DNA from 4 places in the Agrobacterium sp. 22-209-1 genome. Region 2 is predicted to be linked to each of the others. Evidence: riboswitches for the same ligand, from Rfam matches in the RefSeq annotation. Region 2 holds a riboswitch; each other region holds the start of a gene.
What was found. A riboswitch is a leader RNA that binds a small molecule or an ion and turns the genes downstream of it on or off. The one in region 2 is predicted to bind cobalamin.

Region 1 (4,208 bases), on a different contig from region 2:
ATCAAGGCGATTTCCGGTGCCGTGACACCCGATGAAGGGGAGATCAGACTGGAAGGCCAGCCCGTCCAGTTCCGCTCGCCAATCGAGGCGCGAAAGGCCGGCATCGAGACGGTCTATCAGAACCTCGCGCTTTCGCCGGCGCTTTCCATAGCCGACAATATGTTTCTCGGGCGGGAAATCCGTAAATCCGGCATTCAGGGCAGTTTGTTCCGGGCGCTGGACCGCCCGGCCATGGAAAAATTCGCCCGCGAGAAACTGTCGGAACTCGGCCTGATGACGATCCAGAACATCAATCAGGCGGTGGAAACCCTTTCCGGCGGTCAGCGTCAGGGTGTGGCGGTGGCGCGTGCGGCAGCCTTTGGCTCCAAGGTCGTCATCCTCGACGAACCGACGGCGGCACTTGGTGTCAAGGAAAGCCGACGTGTTCTGGAGCTTATCCTCGACGTGCGCTCCCGCGGCCTGCCGATCGTCCTGATCTCGCATAACATGCCGCATGTCTTCGAGGTCGCGGATCGCATCCATATCCACCGGCTAGGCAAGCGCCTGTGCGTCATCAATCCGAAGGACTATTCGATGTCGGATGCCGTCGCCTTCATGACCGGTGCCAAGGAAGCGCCGAAGGAAACGCTTGCCGCATGACGCTGAAGCTTGAAACGATCGCCGAGGATGTTCTTCGGCGGGCAGAAGGTAAATCCCGTTTTATCGTCGCCATTGCCGGTCCCCCTGGGGCCGGCAAATCCACGCTGGCAGATGCGCTTTGTGATGCTTTGCTCGCACGAGGCGAAACGGCCGCCGTCCTGCCCATGGACGGCTTCCATATGGACAATGGCATTCTTGAAGAACGGGGGCTGCTGCCGCGAAAGGGCGCGCCCGAAACATTCGACGTGCGCGGTTTCCTTGATATCGTCTCCGCCGTTCGTAAGGGGGGCCAGGAAGTTCTTGTCCCGGTTTTCGACCGCTCCCGCGAAATCGCCATTGCCTCTGCCCGAGCGATTGCGCCGGACACGCGCCTGATCCTTGCCGAAGGCAATTATCTGCTGCTCAACGAGGCGCCCTGGACGACACTGGCCGGCAGCTTCGATCTCACTATTTTTGTGGGTCCATCCGTCGCGGTGCTTGAAGAGAGACTGCGCAACAGATGGCAGGGTTATGGCCTCGATGCCACTCAAATCCACGCCAAACTGTTCGAAAACGATCTTCCCAACGGAAAAAGGGTGATCGAAAACGCCCGTCCCGCCGATATTCGCATCGATATCTGGGAATAGATTAACGCTTTTCTCTCTTTGAGCGGCGGCACGCATGTGCTGTTAAGCCGTTGTTAACCACGTGTTGAATCTTTTTGATCCACAGGGTAGGGCTTTCCTGTGTCTATTCATTGACGCAAAAAATTCCTCATATACTATATGTGGTGTTCGAGGTTCTTCCGATTCGCAAGGATTGGGAGCTAAGACGGGAATTCGGTGCGTGACGCCATCAGGGCGAAGCAAGGCCGAAACTGCCCCCGCAACTGTAAGCGGCGAGCATCGTTCCGATTTGGGTCACTGGAGCTTAGCGCACCGGGAAGGCTGGAATAGATGTTGTGACCCGCAAGTCAGGAGACCTGCCTTGAGCGCAAACGTCCACGGGCGGGGTGTCCGGAGGAAGGTGTCTGACGCAAATGATTTGCGTGCGCCCTTTTCTGCCCCCTCCAGAACAAGCTTCGGGGTGAAGTCATGCCAGTGCATTTGTTTGAGTTGCTGCGCTCGTCGGCGTAGACAGTGATTTTACGCGGCTAAAAGCTGCGCATGCCCACCCTAATGAAAGATCCATCGCCGCCCGATTGTGATTGCAATCGGCAATGTTGAGCCGTGTCCGAAACCGGCTTCGAGAGAGGAAATTATGACCGTCACCGTTTACAGCAAGCCGGCCTGCGTCCAATGCACTGCCACTTACCGCGCCCTCGACCGCATCGGCGTTCCCTATGAGATCATCGATATTTCCGAAGATGCTGACGCGCTCGATCATGTTCGTGGCCTCGGTTACATGCAGGTTCCGGTGGTCGTTGCCGGCGAACGCCATTGGGCGGGTTTCCGGCCGGATATGATCGGCGCGATCAGCTGAGGCGGCAGGGCGATGGGCCTGATCGTCTATTATTCCAGCCGTTCTGAAAACACCCATCGTTTCCTTCTGAAACTGGGACGGCGATTGTTTCGCCTGCCGCTTGGCGTTGAGGAAGATGTTCCCCACGTGTCCGAGCCCTATGTGCTCGTCACCCCCACCTATGGGGGTGGGGGTACAAAAGGGGCCGTGCCGAAACCGGTCATCCGGTTTTTGAACGAGCCCTCCAACCGAAATCTCATTCGCGGCGTCATAGCGGCGGGCAACACGAATTTTGGCGCAGCTTTCGCATCCGCCGGAGATATCGTCTCGCGTAAATGCGCTGTGCCGTTTCTCTATCGTTTCGAGCTTCTCGGCACGGAAGAAGATGTCGCCAACGTCAAACATGGATTGGAACGATTTTGGACACGCTGACCTCAAGCGCGCTGCGCAAGGATGCCAAACAGCCCGTAGCCGCAAGCCAGAAACCGGTTGATGCGGCTCTGGACTACCACGCGCTGAACGCGATGTTGAACCTTTATGACGAGAACGGGAAAATCCAGCTCGACAAGGATCGCCTGGCTGCCCGGCAATATTTTCTCCAGCACGTCAACCAGAACACTGTGTTTTTCCATAATCTCAGGGAAAAGCTCGATTATCTGGTGGCGGAAGGATATTACGAGCAGGAGGTACTGGACCAGTACTCCTTCAATTTCGTTCGCGACCTCTATGACGAAGCCTATGCCCGGAAATTCCGCTTTCCGACATTTCTTGGGGCGTTCAAATATTATACCTCCTACACGCTGAAGACTTTCGACGGAAAACGTTACCTCGAGCGTTACGAGGATCGCGTCTGCATGGTGGCGCTGGCCCTTGCGCGCGGTGATGAGCAGCTTGCCCGCAATCTGGTCGATGAGATCATTTCCGGCCGCTTCCAGCCGGCAACCCCAACATTCCTCAACGCCGGCAAGAAGAGCCGCGGCGAGCTGGTCTCGTGTTTTCTGCTGCGTGTGGAAGACAATATGGAAAGCATCGGCCGCTCCATCAATTCGGCGTTGCAGCTTTCCAAGCGCGGCGGCGGCGTGGCCCTGTCCTTGACCAATATTCGCGAGGCCGGCGCGCCGATCAAGCAGATCGAAAACCAGTCATCCGGCGTCATTCCCGTGATGAAGCTGCTGGAAGACAGCTTTTCCTATGCCAACCAGCTTGGCGCGCGCCAGGGTGCCGGCGCGGTCTATCTGCACGCCCACCACCCGGATATCATGCGCTTCCTCGATACCAAGCGTGAAAATGCCGACGAGAAAATCCGCATCAAGACGCTGTCGCTCGGCGTGGTGATCCCCGATATCACCTTCGAACTCGCCCGCAATAATGAGGATATGTATCTGTTTTCGCCCTATGATGTGGAGCGGATCTATGGCGTGCCTTTCACCGAAATCTCGGTCACCGAAAAATACCATGAAATGGTAGCCGACAGCCGCATCCGTAAGAGGAAGATCAAGGCGCGCGAATTCTTCCAGGTGATCGCCGAAATCCAGTTCGAGAGCGGTTACCCCTACATCATGTTCGAAGATACGGTGAACCGCGCCAATCCGATTGCCGGCCGTATCAGCATGAGCAATCTCTGCTCGGAAATCCTGCAGGTCAGCGAAGCGAGCGAGTTCAACGCCGATCTCTCCTATAGCCAAATGGGCAAGGATATTTCCTGCAATCTCGGCTCGCTCAACATTGCTGCGGCAATGGATTCGGCCGATTTCGGCAAGACCATCGAGACCTCCATCCGGGCGCTGACGGCGGTATCGGATATGAGCCACATTTCCTCCGTTCCCTCGGTGGAAAAGGGCAATGATGCGAGCCACGCTATCGGCCTCGGCCAGATGAACCTGCACGGTTATCTGGCGCGCGAGCGCATTTTCTATGGTTCCGAAGAAGGCGTCGATTTCACCAATATCTATTTTTACACCGTGACCTATCACGCCATCCGCGCCAGTAACCGCCTTGCCGTGGAAAGGGGCCAGAGCTTCAAGGGCTTTGAGAACTCCAAATATGCCTCGGGCGACTATTTCGACAAATATACCGACAGGGAATGGCTGCCCGCGACGGAAAAGGTCCGTGAGCTCTTCGAAAAGGCC
Region 2 (4,208 bases):
GCCGCCCTATCCGGTGCTGGATGACATTCTGGAATGCCTTGTGGAGAAGGAAATGTCGGTCGAGGAAATCCTGGCGCGCGGGCATGATATTGCGACCGTGCACCGGGTGGAGCATCTGCTTTACCTCGCCGAGTACAAGCGCCGGCAATCCGCTCCGGGTGTGAAGATTACCAAGAAGAATTTTGGGCGTGACCGGCGTTATCCGATTACCAACCGGTTTCGGGATCGGTAGTCGAAGGGGCGATGCGGGTAGGTTCGGCGGTGCCACCTGTTTCTTCTCCCCGCGGGGGAGAAGGTGGCCCTAAGGGTCGGATGAGGGGGCAACCCCTCCGTATATATTGACGCTCGCCCCCTCATCCCGCTGCCGCGGACTTCTCCCCGGCGGGGAGAAGAAACAAGTGGCATGCGCTCGGTCCAGAATAAGCCTACGTATTTGAACAGACGGCGCGAGGAAAACCCCGCGCCGCCCGATCACTTCAAATAACCTGCCCCACATCGATGCGGTTGCCGTCAGGGTCTTCAAAGACAAAGGCCCGGAGCCCATAATCCTTGTCCTGCAGGCCCTTGATAATGCGCAAGCCCTGGCTCTTGCAGAGCGCATGCAGCGCGTCCACATCGCTCACCATCATATGCGCCACATTGAAGGGTGCCGCTTTGTGGGTGGGCTGCAATGTCAGGTGCAGCTCGGCATTGCCCTGTTTGAGGATCATGAAGCCGACAGGGTTGCCGTTTTCGAAGGTCTTTTCGAAACCGAGCACGCCAACGTAAAAATCATGGGCCTTTTCGATGTTTTTGACAGGGAGCATTGCGGCGATCCGGCCGAAGCGGATGCTGTGATCGGCGATGGAATTCATCGCGGAACCTCGGATCTGGGAGAAACGGGGAGGGCCACGGACGGTGCCGGGGCGCTGGCGTTTTTTCCGGTTTGAATTTGCAGGACGGTGCCTGCCGCCCTAGGATCATAATCAAGGCCATGGTGGATGCAAACGGAATGTCTGCGTCACCAAGCGTTTTGAATGAGAACATGGACATGCCCGGGAGGCAGAATGCGCAGCTCCATCGAAATCTTCAACATCCGCACCCGCCAGATGCGGGTGGTGTGGCAGACGCCTGATCTCTTCGAAGCGCCGAACTGGTCGCCGGATGGACACTATCTGCTGCTGAACAGCGAAGGACTGCTGTATCGCCTGTCTCTTGCCGGTGATGTGTCGCCGGAAAAGGTCGATACCGGCTTTGCCACACTCTGCAACAACGACCACGGCATTTCGCCCGACGGTTCGCTCTACGCCATTTCCGACAAGGTGGAATTCGGCAAGAGCGCCATCTATCTGCTGCCTTCGGCGGGCGGCGCGCCGCGGCTGATGACGAAGAACCTGCCTTCCTACTGGCACGGCTGGTCGCCGGATGGGAAAGGTTTTGCCTATTGCGGCATTCGCGATCAGGTTTTCGATATCTATTCCATGGACATAGACAGCGGTGTCGAAACACGTCTCACCCATGGTGAGGGCCGCAATGACGGACCGGATTATTCGCCCGACGGCGAATGGATTTATTTCAATTCCAGCCGTACCGGGCTCATGCAGATCTGGCGGGTGCGTGTGGACGGCTCCGCCGTCGAGCGCATCACCGACAGCGCTTATGGCGACTGGTTCCCGCATCCGTCTCCGAAGGGCGACAAGGTGGTGTTCATTTCCTATGATGCCGATGTCTTCGACCATCCGCGCGATCTGGATGTGCGGGTGCGGCTGATGGATATGGATGGCGGCAATGTCGAAACGCTGTTCGACCTGTTCGGCGGGCAGGGCACGATGAACTCGCCCAATTGGTCACCTGATGGCGATGAGTTTGCGTATGTCAGGTATTTCCCGGTGGCATGATGACGGTAAGGTGCAGCAGGCCACATTGCCGCACCACCCGCAGGATACTTGCATTCGCAAGCTTTTTTGCCCATAGCTTCTCCCGTCAGGTGCCCGCCCTTGCGGCGGGAGAATCGGGAATCCGGTGAAAGACCGGAACGTGCCCAACGCTGTGAGGCGGATGCCCTTTTTCTCATGCCACTGAAGTTATTCGGGAAGGCGAAAGGGGCGGATGAAGCCTAGTCAGAAGACCGGCCTGACACGATAGACCGAACCGCGCGGACGGCGGCAGGTTGCTGAAAAAGCGCGTCGTCGCGGCGGAACCGGTATGGTTTCTGCATCGGCGCGCCCGCATTGTTGGGGATAAACGATGCCGACCGAACCGCCTGTCACAACGTCGCCCGACGTCAATCCATTCGATCACGCGCTTTCGCCCGCCCGCCCGTTTTCCCGGGAGGAGCGCGAGGCGATCTACCGCGCCATCGAGACGCGCCGTGATGTGCGCGACCAGTTCCTGCCGGACCCGCTGCCGGATGATCTCGTCGAGCGCCTTTTGAAGGCGGCGCATTCCGCACCTTCGGTCGGTTTCATGCAGCCATGGAATTTCACCCTCGTCACCGATGGCGCCGTGCGCCAGGCGGCCTTTGTGGCCTTCAGCCGCGCCAATGAGGAGGCGGCGGCGATGTTTACGGGCGAAAAGCAGGCGCTTTATCGCAGCCTGAAGCTTGAAGGCATCCGCAAGGCCCCGCTCAGCATCTGTGTCACCTGCGATCCGACACGCGGCGGCAAGGTGGTGCTGGGCCGCACCCACAATCTGCGCACGGACGTTTATTCCACCGTCTGTGCCATCCAGAACCTCTGGCTTGCCGCCCGTGCCGAAGGCATCGGTGTCGGCTGGGTCAGCATTTTCCATGACAGCGATATTCGCGCCATTCTCGATATACCCGAGCATATCGAAATCGTCGCATGGCTGTGTCTCGGCCGGGTCGACACGCTCTATACCGAGCCGGAACTGGCGGTGAAGGGCTGGCGGCAGCGCGTGCCGCTGGAGGAGCTGGTGTTTCGCAATCGCTGGGGTGGGCGGTAAGGGATGAGATGCGCATAGCGTCGCCTATCGTTTCTTCTCCCCGGATGGGGAGAAGGTGGCCCGAAGGGTCGGATGAGGGGGCCAGCTCTCCGAATATCGCCGACGTCGCCCCCTCATCCCGCTGCCGCGGACTTCTCCCCGGCGGGGAGAAGAAACAAGGGTCGCGCGCTCGCCCCATTACGCGCGCGCAAGAGATTTCACTGCTGCGGCTGAATGCCCTTCAGCGCCGGGTTCTTCAGATCGATCCGGCCTGTCTGGTCCGGCAGGAATTTGGGGCCGATGACGCGCACCCTGGTGTCGTTCGGATCGTAGTCGCGTTCGGGAACGGGCTGCTCAGGCGGTTTTGCGGCCTGTTGCTGTTCGGTGGGGGTCTGCGACTTGTCACTTTGGGATGATGGGATGGTGGTGATGCCGGAATAGGGCTTTTCGGCTTGCGGCCGGGCGGCCTCCTCCTGTTTTTGCATCTCCTCGTGATAGGCGGCCATATTGCAGGCGCAGCCGGGTGCTTTCACTGACGAATTGCGGTAGGCGAAGGCCGTGGGCAAATCCTTGTAGGGTTTGCCGGTTTCAGCGGAAACCATGTCTGATGTTTCCTGATCCGTCATGGAGTGGAAATAGAGTTCGGTCTCCGTCCCCGGACACATTTTCTCGCACTGCTCCGCCTGGGTGCGGAAATCGAGCGGTGAGGCGTTGGAGGCGATGGGGAAAAACGAGCCGTCGCAGGTGCGCACGCAGAGCGTGCGAAGTCCGCCCTCGGCGGCGGCGTTGGGATAGGGCGAAAGCCCCGCTTGTCCCGGCTCGTCGCCATTGTGTCGGAAGGCGTCGGGATAACGCGTCACATCCCGAGGCGGCGGCAATTGCGTTTCCGTTTGCGGTACGGTGTTGCAGCCATTGGCATCGAGGGCGGCGAGGATGCGCTGACGCCTGATGTCGCCGTCGTTGTCACGCGCGGCCGCCATGGCGTCGTCGCGGTCGCGGATGATCGCATCACGCTCGGCTTCAGCTTCCGCCAGCGCATCGCCAATCTCGGCGCAGAGACCGGCATTGGGATTGCCATAGACAATGACGCTGCCGGATGAGCAGCCATAGCTGCGCAGGTCGTTCCTGATCTTGCGGATGACGATGTTCTGGCGGGCAAGCGCATTGGCGTAACGCCGCACCTCGGCCGTATTGCCGATGACGCGCGGCGGCTCGCGCAACTGCCCATAAAGCGTATCGCAGACCTGATCCGCAGAAGCGGCGGCAGGAGCCATGAGAACAAGGGG
Region 3 (4,208 bases), on a different contig from region 2:
TCAACGTTGAAAAGCTTAGAGCGGCCTGCGGCGTTTATCTGCTGAAATAGGGGTGATTTCAGTAGATTGTTGTGTCCTTCCAGCGCTTTCGGAAAATTCCTGCCGGCAAGGCTGGCTATCTTCGGATGTCGTGGGCTGGGTTGCCGGGATCAAGGTTCCGCGCCGGAGGAAATGAGAGCCGTTTGTCATGGAGCTGCTCAAGGTCGATAGTTTCGAGTTGCGAACCGTGGATATCGCCGATGTGGAGGCCGATCATCTGCACGCCCTCTCCATGGCTGTCGGGTGGCGATATCACGCGAATGAATGGTGTTTCCTGCGTCAATGTGGCGTCGGTCTTGCCGCGCTTGACGAAATCGACCGCGCTGTCGCAACTGCGATGCTGTTTCGCTATGATGAGGGTTTTGCGACGCTCGGCATGGTCATCGTTTCGCCGCGCCTTCAGGGGCAGGGCGTGGCACCATGGCTGGTGCGGCGGCTTCTGGCGAAATTCCCTGCCATATCCCTGAGGCTCAACGCCACGGACGAGTCGAGGCGGTTGTTTGCCGGGCTGGGTTTTGCCGGAGAGACGGAAAAAGTACATCTCCTTCGGGGCAAGGCGCGTTGCCTTCCCGAGATGCCGGCGCTCGGAAGAAAACAGAGGATCAAGCCACTTTCGGAGGACCATTTGTCCGCTGTTGCGGATCTGGATGAGACGGCTTTCGGTGTCTCGCGCCGGCGCGTCCTGCAGCGTCTCCTGCGGGAAGACGAAGGTTATGGCCTGTTTGAGGCGGATCGTCTTGAGGCATTTGCATTGCGACGCGCAGCGGGGCGGGGCCATATTGTCGGCCCGGTCGTTGCGGGCGACGAGACGGCGGCCATCGCGCTGGTCAGGCGGCATTTTTCCGATTTGGACGGTCAGCTTGTCCGTCTTGATGCCGTTCGTGACAGCGGTCTTCTGACCGACTTCCTGGCGCAATCCGGGCTGGTGGTGATCGAAACGCTCACCACCATGTCGAAAGGCGCGCCGCAACCGGCAGGCTGCGGTTCCGCAATGATTTTCGCCCTGGCAGGCCCGTCTTTGTGCTGAGGTGCGGCACTATCGCAATTGACGCCCCGCTTCTTGCCCCTTATGTGAGAAAGCGACGGTTCCTGCAGCCGAAAGGCGAAGGGATTAATAGGGAACATGGTGCGGGCGATCTTTTTCGCCCAATGCCGTGGCTGCCCCCGCAACTGTAAGCGGATTGTCGTTCATCCCCGTGACGCTTCAAGGCGTCATGCCACTGTATTTTTCGGAATACGGGAAGGCAGATGAGAGACGCAAATCCGTGAGCCAGGAGACCTGCCGTCAAAATATGAACCATCGTTACGGGCGGGGAAGCCCGGAGGAGGATTTTGTAATGTTATTTCATAACATTTCGTTTGCGTCCTATTACCGTTCTCCGTACAAGACGTCCCGCTGTTGCTGCGCGTTCTGACGCCTGCTGCTCTGGAATAAGTTTTACTTTCGACTGGAGAACACATGTTTCATTCTAGACGCCTGCCGGTTCACGCCGGCTTTCTGGCAACCGTGCTTTCGGTTTTGCCTGTGGTCGGCGCCAATGCCGCCGAAACCACCTATCCCCTGACAATCAACAGCTGCGGTCAGGAGATCACCTTCAAGCAGGCGCCCACCCGCACCGTTTCCGTTGGCCAGAGCACGACAGAGGTTCTTTACCTGCTTGGCGTTGCGGACAAGGTCGTCGGCACGGCGCTGTGGATCGGTCCGGTTCTGAAGGGCTACGAGGAGGCCAATGCCAAGGTCGAGCGACTGGCCGATAATGATCCGAGCTTCGAGGCGGTCGTCGGCAAGAAGCCGGACCTTGTCACGACGCAGTTCCAGTGGCAGATCGGTCCCGAGGGTGTTGTCGGAACGCCGGCGCAATTCGCCGAACTCGGTATTCCCGTCTATACCTCGCCTGCCGATTGCGTCGGCAAGGACAATTCCGGCGGTGGTGATGGTGTACGCAACACCGGCTTCACCATGGAGTTGATCTATCAGGAAGTCCGCGACCTCGCCAAAATCTTCGACGTGCAGGACCGCGGTGAAGAGGTCGTTGCCGACCTGAAGAAGCGTGAAGAAGCCGCCCGTGCCAAGATCGCCTCAGCCAATGGCAAGCTTTCCGCCGTCTTCTGGTTCTCGAGCGCCGAGCTGGATATCGATCCCTATGTCGCAGGTCGCAATGGTGCTCCCGGCTACATCATGTCCGCGCTGGGGTTAAAGAACGTCATCGAAAGCGATGAAGAATGGCCGACCGTCGGCTGGGAAACCATCGCCAAGGCCAATCCGTCCATCATCGTCGCCGGCAAGATGGACCGCCGCCGTTTCCCCGCCGATGATATTGCCGTCAAGCTGAAGTTCCTCGCCACCGATCCCGTGGCCAGCATCATGCCCGCCGTCAAGGAAGGTCATGTGTTCGAGATGGATGCGCAGGCGATGAACCCGACCATTCGAACCATCGAAGGTATTGAAACGCTGGCCGAGGCGATTTCGGCCGCTGGCCTCGCCAAGTGAACCGTCTCACCACCCATCTTGGTAGGGCGGGGCTGGCATTTGCCGCGCTCGCCCTGCTGCTCGTCGCGCTGATGGCCGGGGCGGCCATCGGCGAGACTGCCATCCCTTTGGATGTTGTAGCAAAGACGATTGCCAACCGCGTTTTCCACGCGGGTTATCCGCTTGAACCGCTGGATGAAGGCATCGTCTGGAGTTACCGCCTCAGCCGCGCCGTTGTTGCCGCCTGCTGCGGGGCGTCGCTGGCGCTCGCCGGAGCAGTGCTGCAATCTCTTTTACGCAATCCGCTTGCCGATCCCTACATTCTCGGAATTTCTGCCGGTGCCTCCACCGGTGCCGTCGCCGTGGCACTTCTGGGCTTCGGCGCGGGCTTTCTGACGATGCCGGCGGGCGCGCTCATCGGCGCTTTTGTCGCTTTTTCGCTGGTCAGCCTTCTGGCCGTGCAGGCGGGGCATGGCAACAGCGCCATCATTCTGGCGGGCGTTGCCGGTTCGCAACTGTTCAACGCCATGACCTCCTTCATCGTCACCAAATCCGCCAATGCTGAACAGGCGCGCGGTATCATGTTCTGGCTGCTCGGCAATCTTTCCGGCGTGCGCTGGCCGGATGTCTGGCTGGCGCTACCGGTCAGCCTTGCGGGCCTTATCGTTTGTCTCTGGTACGCGCGGGCGCTCGATGCCTTCGCATTCGGCGGTCAGGCCGCAGCCTCGCTCGGTATTCCGGTGCGCTGGGTCTATACCGTGCTGATCTCGGTTTCGGCGATCATGACGGCTGCGATGGTGTCGCTGGTCGGCTCCATCGGCTTCGTGGGCCTCGTCATTCCGCATGCTGCGCGCATCTTCGTCGGCGTTCGCCATGGTATCTTGCTGCCGGTGACGGCGCTGACCGGCGCGGTTTTCATGATCGTCGCGGATATTCTCTCTCGCATCGTCATTCCGGGCCAGGTGCTGCCCATCGGCGTCATCACCGCGCTCGTCGGCGCGCCCGCCTTTGCCTTCATCCTCGGGCAGAAGAGGGGGCGTTCATGAAACTGTCCGCCCACGACCTGCATTTCCACGCCGGCAATATAGACATCTTGCGCGGCGTTTCACTCGATGTCGGTTCCGGTGAGTTTCTCGGTGTCATCGGACCGAACGGTTCCGGCAAAAGCACGCTGCTCTCCATGCTGGCAGGCATTCGCAAGCCGCGCCGGGGTCACGTTACGCTCGGAGATGAACCGCTTGCCTCGCTGGGACGGCGAGACCTTGCCCGCCGGCTCGCCTTCGTTGAGCAGCAGGCTGAAACCACCGAACGCATCACCGCACGACAGGCCGTGGAGCTTGGACGCACGCCCTACCTCGGGCCGCTTTCCGCCTGGTCGCAGCAGGATGACGCCATCGTTGACGCAGCACTCGCCAATGTGGATATGGCTGATAAGGCGGAGCGCAGCTGGCACCATCTTTCCGGCGGCGAACGGCAGCGCCTGCATATCGCCCGCGCGTTGACGCAGGAGCCGCATGTCCTGCTTCTGGACGAGCCGACCAACCATCTCGACATAGGTCACCAGATCGGCCTGCTCGATCTGGTGCGCCGACAAGGCCTGACCGTTGTAGCGGCGCTGCACGACCTCAATCACGCCGCCATGTTCTGTGACCGCGTCGCCATCATGCACCGGGGCGAGATGATCGCGGTCGGTCCGCCG
Region 4 (4,208 bases), on a different contig from region 2:
GAGAATCCGGATAAGAATAACCTTGGCATGTTCCGCCGTCTTTTCGACCCAGAGATCGACCGACATGGGATGCCGAAGCTCGGAGAGGTTGGCGGCTGACAGGGAGGGGAGCGCCCCCCCTGTTCGCCGCCAGGCCTGTTCCAGCCCGGCAAGATCGCTTGCCGAAAAAGACAGTATCACCACATCAGACCGGGGCTGGTTGAGATCAACCGGCTCGATCAGATCGTCCAGAGACGAGGATGTGGTAGCGAGGATGTGCATCGTCAGGCGGCCAGCATCTGTTCGATCTTTTCGCGGTTGATGCCCTTTTCGCCGATGACGACGAGGCGGCTGCGGCGTTCCTCACCCGCAGCCCAGGGCCGGTCGTAATAATGGTTGACTCGGCTGCCGACAGCCTGCACCTGCAGGCGCATCGGCTTTGCGGCAATTTCGATGAAGCCCTTGATGCGCAGGACATTTTCGGCAGCGGCCGTCTTGGCGATACGGGCCGCCAGCGCTTCCGGATCGGTAACAGTCGGCAGATCGATGACGAAGCTGTCGAAATCGTCATGCTCGTGGTCGAGTTCGCCATCATGGTGGGTGCGGCGGTTTTCGATATCCTCTTCCACCGCAAGGCCAAGACCGATCAGCACGGCGGGGTCGATGGCGCCATTGGAGGCCACAACGATCTTTGCCGCCTTCGGCAGATGTTCGAGAACATGCGCCTTGGCCTTGTCCAGACCGGCGTCATCCAGCAGATCGGCCTTGGTCAGCACGATAAGATCGGCACAGGCGACCTGATCCTCGAAAACCTCTTCGACCGGGTCATCGTGATCGAGCGCCTCGTCATTTGCCCGTTGGGTGGCGAGCGCTTCCATGTCGTGCGCCACCTGACCCTCGGCAAGGGCGGCGCCATCCACTACGGCTACGACGGCGTCCACCGTCACACGGCTCTTGATCGCCGGCCATTGGAAAGCCTGCACCAAGGGCTTCGGCAGGGCAAGGCCCGAGGTCTCGATGAGGATATGCTCCACCTTCGGCTGACGGCTCAGAATCTGTTCGATGGCGGGCTGGAAATCATCCGCCACCGTGCAGCAGATGCAGCCATTGGCCAGTTCGACGATGTTTTCTTCCGGGCAGCTTTCAATACCGCAACCTTTGAGAATCTCGCCATCGATGCCGATATCGCCGAACTCGTTGACGATGATCGCCAGCCGCTTGCCGTCCAGCTTTTCGAGAAGGCCGCGCAGCAGCGTGGTTTTGCCAGCCCCCAGAAAGCCGGTGACGATGGTGCAGGGAACGCGGTCCAGAAGGGTGCTCATGATCTCTCCTCGGTAAAATCGAATGGGGGAATGCGCGCCACCATGCCGCGCTTTAAGGGTTCGGGGCGGCCGCGCCAGGGCATCAGGCCGTCGGGGGCGGCCGCCAGCAGCTGCGCACCGGTCAGCAAATCTTCCGCATCACCGGTCGTCAGCCCGCCGAAGACATAGGACCAGCCATTGGCGCTGCGCAGCACGGCGCTAAGCCCGCGCTTGCAATTGGCGAGGCAGTTGACGGAACGAACGGTGACACCGGTTTCCTGCGCCTTTGCGATGACGGCATCGGCGAGACGTGAACCGGGGCGCGGTTCGGCATTGGGATCGGTTTCATCGCGGCAGCTTCTGCAAACGAAGACGGTCACGCCGGACGCTGTTTCGTTCTGCGTGTTTCCGCCTGCACATGAAGATGTCGCTGAAATATCCAAACCGTATCGTTTCCCGCGCCTTACAAAAAATCTCGGGGGTGCGGATGCCGAATACGGCATGCGGACAGACGCAAGCCGGGTGTTCGATCTAACCGACTGACCGGAGCACCCCGCCCGGCAGACGTTTTTCCTGAAACGGCAGGTCTCCTGGCTCGCGGCTTTACATCCTGACACCGCCTTCCCGAACCCGTTAAGGCGTCCAGTGGCTTTACGGTGCGGGCTTACCGCTTACAGTTGCGGGGGCAGCCACGGAATGACCCGGTAATCGGGTTGGAACCGTGTTCCCTCTTAGCTTTTCCCGTTGCCGGGAAAAGACCGTCAGTCCGTTACCCTTAGGCTGAACGGGCGTGGGGGTCAATGCCGCGACCCTGTGGCCCGCACATTGCCGGGTGCGGCAAATTGGGTATAGTCGCCGCTCCGAATGGCGGGGCACCGGGTCCCACGCCGCTGGATGAAAAGGAAAACGCGATGACACGCGACATCAGCGACAGCGAAGCCGAACGTCACCGGCAGAAAATGGTCAACCGCAAAACGGTGCAGGACGCCGAGGTTGCGGAAAAGACCATCGAAAAAGGTCTGCTGATGATCAATACCGGCCCGGGCAAGGGCAAATCCACCGCCGCTTTCGGCCTTGCCCTGCGCATGCTCGGCACTGGGCGGCGGGTCGGCGTGGTGCAATTCATCAAGGGTGCATGGTCAACGGGAGAACAGCAGGCGCTGAATCTGTTCGGCGACAGGGTGGTGTGGCGCACCATGGGCGAAGGGTTCACGTGGGACACGCAGGATTTGAAGCGCGACGTCGCGGCGGCGGCAAAGGCCTGGGAAGAAGCCAAGGTCCTGATGGCCGACGAGACCGTCGGCCTGCTGATCCTCGATGAGCTGAACATCGCGCTCCGTTACGATTACCTGCCACTGGAGGAGGTGGTCGAAACGCTGTCCAGCCGAAGGCCCGATCTGCACGTCATCGTTACCGGCCGCAACGCCAAGCAACCGCTCATCGACGCGGCCGATATGGTGACGGAAATGACCCTCGTGAAACATCACTTCAAGGCGGGCGTAAAGGCGCAGGCAGGGATAGAATTCTGATATGACTGCGCGCGTGCTGATGTTTCAGGGAACCGGCTCGGATGTCGGTAAATCGCTGATGGTGGCCGGCCTTGCCCGTGCCTTCACCCGGCGCGGCCTGTCCGTCATGCCGTTCAAGCCGCAGAACATGTCAAACAATGCGGCCGTGACCGCCGATGGCGGCGAGATCGGCCGCGCACAGGCGCTGCAGGCACGGGCGGCGGGCGTGCCGCTTTCCGTGCACATGAACCCGGTGCTCCTGAAGCCGCAGAGCGAGACCGGCGCACAGGTGGTGGTGCAGGGCAAGATCGCCGGCAATGCCAGGGCGGCCGATTATCAGCACATGAAGGCCGGGCTGATGCCGCGCGTGCTCGAGAGCTTCAACCGCCTGAAACAACGGGCCGATCTGGTGCTGGTGGAAGGCGCGGGCAGCGCCTCCGAAATCAACCTGCGTACCAATGACATCGCCAATATGGGTTTTGCCAGAGCTGCGGACGCGCCTGTGATCCTGATCGGCGATATCGACCGGGGCGGCGTCATCGCCAGCCTCGTCGGCACGAAAGCCGTGCTCGAAGCTGAAGACGCGGCGATGATCGAAGGTTTCATCGTCAATCGCTTTCGCGGTGATCCGGCCCTGTTTTCAGACGGCATGCGGATAATTGCGGAACAGACCGGCTGGGCCTCTATCGGGCTTCTGCCACATTTCTCAGATGCCGCCAAACTGCCGGCGGAAGATGCGCTGGGGCTCTCCGGCCCGGCCCAACAGAAGCCTGGCGCAAAGATCCGCATCGCTGTGCCGATCCTGCCGCATATTTCCAATTTCGACGATCTCGATCCGCTGGATATGGAACCGGATGTCGAACTGATCCGCGTGCGGCCGGGCGAAACCATTCCGGCCGATTGCCGGCTGGTGCTGCTTTGCGGATCGAAAGCCACCATCGCCGATCTTGCCGTGCTGAAAGATGCGGGCCTAGACATCGATATAAAGGCGCATGTGCGGCGCGGCGGCTACGTTCTCGGCCTTTGCGGCGGATACCAGATGCTCGGAAAAACCGTTGCCGATCCTGACGGCATCGAGGGATCGCCGGCAACTGTCGATGGGCTCGGTCTGCTTGATGTCGACACGGTTTTGACGGGCGACAAAAGGCTGGTTTCCGTTACAGGCGTGAGCTTTGATGGTATTGGTTTATCCGGCTACGAAATGCATGTCGGGGAAACCACGGGAGCAGCGGGCAATCTGGCGTTTTCGACGATCGACGGGCATAGCGATGGAAGCATTTCACCCGACGGTCGCGTCTTCGGCACCTATATTCACGGCCTCTTCGCGGATAACAGCCAGCGGAGCGCGTGGCTGGAACGTCTCGGCGGGCAGGGCACGGAGCTGAACTATGATGAGCAGGTGCATACGGTTCTCGACCGT

Region 1: it holds a riboswitch for cobalamin, as region 2 does, so the genes downstream of both, nrdH (glutaredoxin-like protein NrdH) here and bluB (5,6-dimethylbenzimidazole synthase) in region 2, are expected to answer to the same signal.
Region 3: it holds a riboswitch for cobalamin, as region 2 does, so the genes downstream of both, ACQZ48_RS01805 (ABC transporter substrate-binding protein) here and bluB (5,6-dimethylbenzimidazole synthase) in region 2, are expected to answer to the same signal.
Region 4: it holds a riboswitch for cobalamin, as region 2 does, so the genes downstream of both, ACQZ48_RS13435 (DUF1636 family protein) here and bluB (5,6-dimethylbenzimidazole synthase) in region 2, are expected to answer to the same signal.

The regions. Positions count from the first base shown of each region.
Region 1 is NZ_JBNWCH010000007.1:233,557-237,764, reverse strand. Features, by position in the region: gene ACQZ48_RS17230 (ATP-binding cassette domain-containing protein) at 1-639, shown strand, start outside; gene ACQZ48_RS17225 (nucleoside triphosphate hydrolase) at 636-1,265, shown strand; cobalamin riboswitch at 1,399-1,622, shown strand; gene nrdH (glutaredoxin-like protein NrdH) at 1,879-2,100, shown strand; gene nrdI (class Ib ribonucleoside-diphosphate reductase assembly flavoprotein NrdI) at 2,113-2,511, shown strand; gene nrdE (class 1b ribonucleoside-diphosphate reductase subunit alpha) at 2,499-4,208, shown strand, end outside.
Region 2 is NZ_JBNWCH010000009.1:158,085-162,292, forward strand. Features, by position in the region: gene ACQZ48_RS18910 (NAD+ synthase) at 1-232, shown strand, start outside; gene ACQZ48_RS18915 (glyoxalase superfamily protein) at 477-854, opposite strand; gene ACQZ48_RS18920 (TolB family protein) at 1,047-1,877, shown strand; cobalamin riboswitch at 1,948-2,130, shown strand; gene bluB (5,6-dimethylbenzimidazole synthase) at 2,227-2,943, shown strand; gene ACQZ48_RS18930 (DUF2865 domain-containing protein) at 3,141-4,208, opposite strand, start outside.
Region 3 is NZ_JBNWCH010000001.1:404,383-408,590, reverse strand. Features, by position in the region: gene ACQZ48_RS01810 (GNAT family N-acetyltransferase) at 188-1,066, shown strand; cobalamin riboswitch at 1,106-1,340, shown strand; gene ACQZ48_RS01805 (ABC transporter substrate-binding protein) at 1,499-2,530, shown strand; gene ACQZ48_RS01800 (FecCD family ABC transporter permease) at 2,602-3,555, shown strand; gene ACQZ48_RS01795 (ABC transporter ATP-binding protein) at 3,552-4,208, shown strand, end outside.
Region 4 is NZ_JBNWCH010000005.1:85,981-90,188, reverse strand. Features, by position in the region: gene cobN (cobaltochelatase subunit CobN) at 1-261, opposite strand, end outside; gene cobW (cobalamin biosynthesis protein CobW) at 264-1,301, opposite strand; gene ACQZ48_RS13435 (DUF1636 family protein) at 1,298-1,723, opposite strand; cobalamin riboswitch at 1,844-2,058, opposite strand; gene cobO (cob(I)yrinic acid a,c-diamide adenosyltransferase) at 2,192-2,809, shown strand; gene ACQZ48_RS13425 (cobyric acid synthase) at 2,811-4,208, shown strand, end outside.